2 regions of the Acidovorax sp. FG27 genome follow, and region 1 is predicted to be linked to the other one. Evidence: riboswitches for the same ligand, from Rfam matches in the RefSeq annotation. Region 1 holds a riboswitch; the other holds the start of a gene.
What was found. Region 1 has a riboswitch for S-adenosylhomocysteine ahead of metH (methionine synthase). Riboswitches for the same ligand answer to the same signal wherever they lie in the genome.
Positions count from the first base shown of each region.

Region 2: linked by a shared signal. The riboswitch ahead of ahcY (adenosylhomocysteinase) and the one ahead of metH (methionine synthase) in region 1 are both predicted to bind S-adenosylhomocysteine.

Region 1 is NZ_BAABVY010000008.1:246,469-250,652, reverse strand. It holds gene ABWV53_RS06270 (hypothetical protein) at 1-42, shown strand, start outside; gene ABWV53_RS06265 (hypothetical protein) at 67-816, opposite strand; gene ABWV53_RS06260 (helix-turn-helix domain-containing protein) at 933-1,172, shown strand; S-adenosyl-L-homocysteine riboswitch at 1,191-1,272, shown strand; gene metH (methionine synthase) at 1,309-4,047, shown strand.
Region 2 is NZ_BAABVY010000001.1:6,373-10,556, forward strand. It holds gene ABWV53_RS00025 (TlyA family RNA methyltransferase) at 1-88, opposite strand, end outside; gene ahcY (adenosylhomocysteinase) at 205-1,644, opposite strand; S-adenosyl-L-homocysteine riboswitch at 1,732-1,815, opposite strand; gene ABWV53_RS00035 (MFS transporter) at 1,862-3,145, opposite strand; gene ABWV53_RS00040 (peptide chain release factor 3) at 3,347-4,184, shown strand, end outside.

The DNA.
Region 1 (4,184 bases):
CTGGTGGGCGGCACCTTCCTGCAGTTCCTGCCGGTGCGCTGACGGCGCTGCCCCCCCCGCAGCGCCTTACTTCTTGCCGGTGAAGATGAAGCCCGCGGTCTGCGAGGGCAACAGACCCAGCGCGAGAAGGTTGCCGCTGTCTGCATAGGCCACTCCCGACACACTGGCCCCATCGCCCAGCGCGCAGGACGCTCCGGAGAACGTGACCCGCAGGTCGAAGACATTCTTTCCGCTGGCGCGTGGCACCACGGAGCCGCTTGCCGTACACCCCAGTGAGGGCGGCGAGGACACGGCGCCCATGGCGGAAATGGTGACCGACAGCGCCTGTACCGGCGCGCCGGTCGCCACACCGGAACCGGTGTATGTACCGGCCAGGGTGGCCAGTGATGCTGGCTGATCGTAGGCAGCGCTGTAAGCCCCTTGCACACTGACGCCCGTAGGCAGCCGGAACTGGATGGCGCTGCGTGCCGCATAGGTGCCGGTGTAGCTGGACGCCGCCACCGTTCGGGAGACCAGATTGAACTCGTGACCCGTACCCGTCAGCGCACCGTTCGAAGAAGCGGTGCTGCCATGCAGGGCGCCGTACAACGAGCCGTTCTGTCCAAAGACGCCCCAAGTTTCCCCGTTCTCCAGCACGGCCACGCTGACGTCGTAGCCGGTAGATGACTTGCCGCTCCAAAAACCCTCGGCGCTGGTGGCCGGCGTGACCGGAGCCGGCGAGGGGGATGCATCGCTGCCACCACCACCACCGCCGCCGCCGCCGCAAGCAGTCAGAACCGATGCGGCCGCCAGAACATATCCTGCACATAGACGCATATCAACCCTCTCAGTTTGTCAGTGCGGGTGGTGGGAGACCACCCTGTCGATCCCGCGCGCATGGTAACGCAAATAGTCGGAAACGGACTATCCACAATCGGCGTAAAGCATCCAGCGTGCCGACCACGATCTACCACCCCCGCTACCAGACTCTTCGAGCGGGATTGAGCGCGATGCGCAAGCAGGCCGGGCTCTCGCAGGTCCAGTTAGCCGAGCGGCTCGGGGTGGGGCAGTCGTTCGTCTCCAAGGTCGAGCGCGGGGAGAGCTACGTGGACGTGATGCTCTTCGTCGACTGGTGCCAGGCCTGCGACATCGCCAGCGCGGGGCAGGCACTGGACCGCCTGACGGGCAGGTGAGTCGGTAGAATCCGCGCTCCTCCCAAGGAGCGTTGCAGCGGTCCCACCCCCGACCGTCAGGCTTGGGAAATTCGACGACCTGCAACGACGCTCACCTGTTGTTCCCGCCCCCGAACCGATTGCACAGGTGAGCCTGATGTCCGCTGTTTCCGTCCCTCCCATGAAGCTGTCCGGCCTGGAGCCTGTCTCCATCGGCGAAGGCACGCTGTTCGTCAACATCGGCGAGCGCACCAACGTCACCGGCTCTAAGGCCTTCGCCCGCATGATCCTCAACGGCCAGTACGAAGAGGCCCTGGCCGTGGCGCGCCAGCAGGTGGAGAACGGCGCCCAGGTGATCGACATCAACATGGACGAGGCCATGCTCGACAGCCGCGCGGCCATGGTGCGCTTCCTGCAGCTGATCGCCTCCGAGCCGGACATCGCCCGCGTGCCGATCATGGTGGACAGCTCCAAGTGGGACGTGATCGAGGCCGGGCTGCGCTGCATCCAGGGCAAGGGCATCGTCAACTCCATCTCCATGAAGGAGGGCGTGGAGAAGTTCAAGCACGAGGCGCGCCTCGTGAAGCGCTACGGCGCCGCTGCCGTGGTGATGGCCTTCGACGAGGTGGGCCAGGCCGACACCTTCGCGCGCAAGATCGAGATCTGCGAGCGCGCCTACCGCGTGCTGGTCGATGAAGTGGGCTTTCCGCCCGAGGACATCATCTTCGACCCCAACATCTTCGCGGTGGCGACGGGCATTGAGGAGCACAACAACTACGCCGTCGATTTCATCGAGGCCACGCGCTGGATCAAGCAGAACCTGCCGGGCGCCAAGGTGTCGGGCGGCGTGTCGAACGTATCGTTCAGCTTCCGCGGCAACGACCCGGTGCGGGAAGCCATCCACACCGTGTTCCTCTACCACGCCATCGCCGCCGGCATGGACATGGGCATCGTCAACGCCGGCATGGTGGGCGTGTACGACGACCTGGAGCCCACCCTGCGCGAGCGCGTGGAGGACGTGGTGCTGAACCGCCGCCCCGATGCCGGCGAGCGGCTGGTGGAGATCGCCGAGACGGCCAGGAGCGGCGCCAAGGACGAGAGCAAGAAGCTCGAATGGCGCGGCATGCCCGAGCAGCCCAAGACCGTGGGCGAGCGCCTGTCGCACGCGCTGGTGCACGGCATCACCGACTTCATCGTGGAAGACACGGAAGAGGCCTATCGGGAGATCCTCGCCAAGGGCGGCCGCCCGCTGCACGTGATCGAAGGCCCGCTGATGGACGGCATGAACGTGGTGGGCGATTTGTTCGGCGCGGGCAAGATGTTCCTGCCCCAGGTGGTGAAGAGCGCGCGCGTGATGAAGTCCGCCGTGGCGCACCTGATCCCCTACATCGAGGAAGAAAAGCGCCAGGACGAACTGGCCGGCCGCGACGTGCGCAGCAAAGGCAAGATCGTCATCGCCACCGTGAAGGGCGACGTGCACGACATCGGCAAGAACATCGTCACCGTGGTCCTGCAGTGCAACAACTTCGAGGTGGTGAACATGGGCGTGATGGTGCCCTGCCACGAGATCCTCGCGCGCGCCAAGGTCGAGGGTGCGGACATCGTGGGCCTGTCGGGCCTGATCACGCCCAGCCTGGAAGAGATGCAGTACGTGGCCGGCGAGATGCAGAAGGACGACCATTTCCGCATCAAGAAGATTCCGCTCCTGATCGGCGGCGCGACCTGCTCGCGCGTGCACACCGCCGTCAAGATCGCGCCGCACTACGAAGGCCCCGTCGTCTACGTGCCCGATGCCTCGCGCAGCGTGAGCGTGGCGCAGAGCCTGCTGGGCGACGGCGTGGACAGCTACGTGCAGGAGCTGAACGCCGACTACGACAAGGTGCGCACCCAGCACGCCAACAAGAAGCAGACCCCGCTCTGGCCGCTGGCCAAGGTGCGAGCCAACAAGACGCCCGTCGACTGGGCGGCGTTCAAGCCCACCGTGCCGCGTGCGCTGGGCCGCCGCGTGTTCAAAAATTTCGACCTGGCCGAACTGGCCCGCTACATCGACTGGGGCCCGTTCTTCCAGACCTGGGACCTGGCGGGGCCGTACCCCGCCATCCTGACCGACGAGGTGGTGGGCGTGGAGGCCATGCGCGTGTTCGCCGACGGCCAGGCCATGCTGAAGAAGATCATCGAGGGCCGCTGGCTCAGCGCCAGCGGCGTGATGGCGCTGCTGCCCGCCAACACCGTGAACGACGACGACATCGAGTTCTACACCGACGAGACGCGCACCGAAGTCGCCATGACCTGGTATGGCCTGCGCCAGCAGGCCGAGAAGCACACCATCGACGGCGTGACGCGCCCGAGCCGGTGCCTGGCCGACTTCGTCGCCCCCAGGGAGAGCGGCATCGCCGACTACGCGGGCCTCTTCGCCGTGACCGCCGGGCTGGGCGTGGAGAAGAAGGAAAAAGCCTTCATCGACGCGCTGGACGACTATTCGGCCATCCTGTTCAAGAGCCTGGCCGACCGCCTGGCCGAAGCCTTCGCCGAATGCCTGCACCAGCGCGTGCGCACCGACCTCTGGGGGTATGCGGCGGGCGAGGCGCTCACCAACGACGAGATGATCGCCGAGCGCTACAGCGGCATCCGCCCCGCGCCCGGCTACCCGGCCTGCCCCGACCACAGCGCCAAGACAGACCTCTTCCGCGTGCTGCAGTGCGACGAGATCGGCATGACGCTGACGGAAAGCCTGGCCATGATGCCGGCCGCCAGCGTGAGCGGCTTCTACCTGGGCCACCCGGAGAGCGCCTACTTCAACGTCGGCAAGATCGGCGAAGACCAGCTGCACGACATGGCCCGGCGGCGCGGCATGGAAGAAGCCGCGCTGGCGCGGCTGCTGGCGCCGAATCTCTGAACCACGTCCTTCGCAGAATGCGGACTGCCCTATCTGGATGAAAATCCGCGTTACCCGCCTTGCTATAATCAGCCCACAATCCCTTCGCCGTGTCATTCAGTTGGCTTGGCTTAGGGCGAAAAGGCCACCGCAAGGTG
Region 2 (4,184 bases), on a different contig from region 1:
GCCACTGCACGCCGGCCGCGATCAGGCGTTGCGCCTGCGAGCGGGTGGTGGCGTGGCCCTTGTCCACCAGGTAGACGTCTGCGCGCATGCGCCCATCCTTTTTTCAGAGTCGAAAGTGCCGCCGGCGCTGATCCATCAAGCGCCAGCAGCTATTATTTTCATAGCAAACCGCACGCCGACCCCATGGCCGGCGCAGCGGGGCTTTTAGTAGCGGTAGGTGTCGGGCTTGAACGGGCCGCTCTTGCTCACGCCGATGTAGGCGGCCTGGGCGTCGGTCAGCTCGGTCAGCATGGCGCCGACCTTCTTCAGGTGCAGGCGCGCGACCTTCTCGTCCAGCAGCTTGGGCAGTACGTAGACCTTGCCGGCCTCGTACTGGTCGGGCTTGGTGAACAGCTCGATCTGCGCGATGGTCTGGTTGGCGAACGAGGACGACATCACGAAGCTGGGGTGGCCCGTGCCGCAGCCCAGGTTCACCAGGCGGCCCTTGGCCAGCAGGATGATCTTCTTGCCGTCGGGGAAGGTGATGTGGTCCACCTGCGGCTTGATCTCTTCCCATTCGTACTTCTCGATCGACGCGACGTCGATCTCGTTGTCGAAGTGGCCGATGTTGCACACGATGGCCTGGTCCTTCATCGCCGCCATGATGTCGTGCGTGATGATGTCCTTGTTGCCGGTGGTGGTCACGAAGATGTCGGCCTTGTCGGCGGCGTATTCCATCGTCACCACGCGGTAGCCTTCCATGGCCGCCTGCAGCGCGTTGATGGGGTCGATCTCGGTGACCCACACCTGGGCCGACAGCGCGCGCAGCGCCTGGGCCGAGCCCTTGCCCACGTCGCCGTAGCCGGCCACCACGGCCACCTTGCCGGCGATCATGACGTCGGTGGCGCGCTTGATGCCGTCCACCAGCGATTCACGGCAGCCGTATAGGTTGTCGAACTTGGACTTGGTGACCGAGTCGTTCACGTTGATGGCGCGGAACAGCAGCGTGCCCTTGGCGGACATCTCGTTCAGGCGGTGCACGCCGGTGGTGGTTTCTTCCGTCACGCCGATGATCTCGGCGGACTTGCGGCTGTACCAGGTGGCGTCTTCGGCCAGCTTCTTGCGGATGGCGGCGAACAGGATGCGCTCTTCCTCGCTGCCGCCGTTGCCGGCCACGAGCGATGCGTCCTTCTCGGCGCGCTGGCCCAGGTGCATCAGCAGCGTGGCGTCGCCGCCGTCGTCGAGGATCATGTTCGGGCCTTCGCCGGCGCTGCCCTTGGGCGCGAAGTCGAAGATACGGTGGGTGTAGTCCCAGTAGTCTTCCAGCGATTCGCCCTTGATGGCGAACACCGGCGTGCCACCCGCAGCGATGGCCGCGGCGGCGTGGTCCTGGGTGGAGAAGATGTTGCACGAAGCCCAGCGCACGTCGGCGCCCAGGGCCTTGAGGGTTTCGATCAGCACGGCCGTCTGGATGGTCATGTGCAGCGAACCGGTGATGCGCGCGCCCTTCAGGGGCTGCGATGCCGCGAATTCCTCGCGGATGGCCATCAGGCCGGGCATTTCGGTTTCGGCGATCTTGATTTCCTTGCGGCCCCAGGCGGCAAGGGAGATGTCGGCGATGGCTTGGTCGGCCTGATCGGCCTGGGGCTTGAGAACTGCGCTCATGGTTTTCTCCAGTCAAGGATGGCGATGAAAACCACGCGGGTCCGGAGACGGGAGATGGGAGGCAGTCGCTCACCGCACCGGAAACAGCGTGGGTGAGCGTCGTTGCGAAGGAACCGGCTTCCGAGCCTCACGCCCCGCTGTGCTGGGGGCGCTGCAACGCTCCTCGGAAAGGCGTGCATTGTACAAAATGCGCGGGCCGGCCGGGGCCCGCAGCCTGTCAGCGCGGCGCACTCCCGCGACGGGCGTGCGTCGCCCCGGCCCTCAGCCGCAGGGCGAAGAAGAGAGCGAGCCCCAGCAGCAGCATGCAGAACAGCACGACGGCCGGCCACTGCCCCCGCTCCCAGAAGCCGCCCGCCGCCACGCCCAGCACGCTGGAAGCCATGTAGTAGGCCAGCAGATACATCGACGACGCATGGCCCTTGGAGTGCAGCGCCGCTGCCCCGACCCAGCCGCTGACCACCGCATGCCCGCCGAAGAAGCCCAGCGTGATAAGGCAGATGCCGGCGATCAGCGCGGCCAGGTGCGACGGCAGGGTGAGCAGCACGCCTGCGGCCATCAACGCCACGCAGCCCAGCAACACCGCCGGGCGCCCCAGCCGGTCGGCCAGCGCGCCGGCCCAGGGCGAGGCGCACATGCCCAGCAAGTACGCGCAGAAGATCAGGCCGATCTCGGCCTGGCCCAGGCCGAATGCGGGGGACGACAGCCGGAAACCCACCAGATTGAAGACCGACACGAGCGGCCCCACCAGCAGGCACCCCACGGCCACCAGCAGCGGCAACACCGGGTTGCGCAGATGATCGCGCCAGATCGCGGCGTGCTGGCGCACCCCCATGCCCGCGGCGCGCACGAAGCGGCGCGAGGGCGGCAGCAGCAGCACGAAGCCGATGGCGACCAGCAGGTCCAGCACGCTGATGAAAACCATGGCCTGGCGCCAGCCGAAGGCATCGGTCAGCAGGCCCACGCCCACGCGGCCGGCCATGCCGCCGAAGGCCGTGCCGCCGATGTAGAGGCCCATTGCATACCCGAGGCCGCGCGCATCGATCTCTTCGGCCAGATACGCCATGGCCACTGCCGGCACGCCGCCCAACAGCACGCCCTCCAGCGTGCGGGCGGCCAGCAGCAGCGACCAGTGCGGCGCCAGGGCCGCCAGCAGGTTGCACAGCGCCGCCAGCGCCATCGAGCCGAACATCAACCAGCGCCGCCCCACCGCCTGCGACACGGCGCCCGCCACCAGGATCGAGACGGCCAGCGCCGCCGTGCTGACCGACAGCGCCGCCGAACTGGCCGCCGCGCCGATCTGGAAATGCCGGGCGAATTCCGGCAGCAGCGGCTGCACGCAGTAGAGCAGCGAAAACGTGGCGAAGCCTGCGAAAAAGAGCGCGATGGCGATGCGGCGGTAGGCCGGGCTGCCTGCCACCGCGCCACACGGCACAGCGGAATCGGTGGCTGCGGCGCCCGAGGCAGGGGGTGAAGGGGTGGGTGTGTCGTTCTGGAGGGTCATGCGCATCGCCACAGCGGAGGTGGGCCGCGATTCTGCGCGGGCACCGGGGCGGCTGTCCAATCCACAGGTGCCCGATGCGGCGCCGCTAGAATCCCTGCGATTCATGGGGCCTGTGCCGGTGCGACCGCGCGCTGCGCCCACGGCCCCTTGCGCGACGGCCACGCCGCCGCACGCCCCCTCTTTTGCCATCCGAGCCCGCCCTTGTCCTACGCCCCAGAAACCCGGCGCCGCCGCACGTTCGCCATCATTTCCCACCCTGACGCGGGCAAGACCACGCTGACGGAAAAGCTGCTGCTGTTCTCGGGCGCGATCCAGATCGCGGGCGCCGTGAAGGGCCGCAAGGCCAGCCGCCATGCGACCAGCGACTGGATGGAAATCGAGAAGCAGCGCGGCATCTCGGTGGCGTCGTCGGTGATGCAGATGGCCTACCGCGACCACGTGGTCAACCTGCTCGACACGCCCGGCCACAAGGACTTCTCGGAAGACACCTACCGCGTGCTGACGGCGGTGGATTCGGCGCTGATGGTGATCGATGCCGCGAACGGCGTGGAAGCGCAGACGCGCCGGCTCATCGAGGTCTGCCGCCAGCGCGACACCCCGATCATCACCTTCGTCAACAAGATGGACCGCGAGGTGCGCGACCCGCTGGACATCATGGACGAGGTCGAACGCGAGCTGGGCATGCCCTGCTGCCCGATGACCTGGCCCGTGGGCCAGGGCAAGAACTTCGGCGGCATCATCAACCTGCGCACGCAGGCCATGACGGTGTTCGAGAGCGGCAGCGAACGCCGCCCGCAGGATTTCGAAGCCATCCCCCTGTCCGACGAGACGGCCCTGCGCGCCCGCTTCGGCGCTGAATTCGATGCCGCGCTGGAGAGCATGGAGCTGGCCGTGGGCGCCTCGCCCGCCTGGAACCAGGAAGCCTTCCTGGCCGGCAAGCTCACCCCGGTGTTCTTCGGCTCGGGGGTGAACAACTTCGGCGTAATGGAGGTGCTGGACGCGCTGGTCGACATGGCCCCCTCCCCCGGGCCGCGCGTGA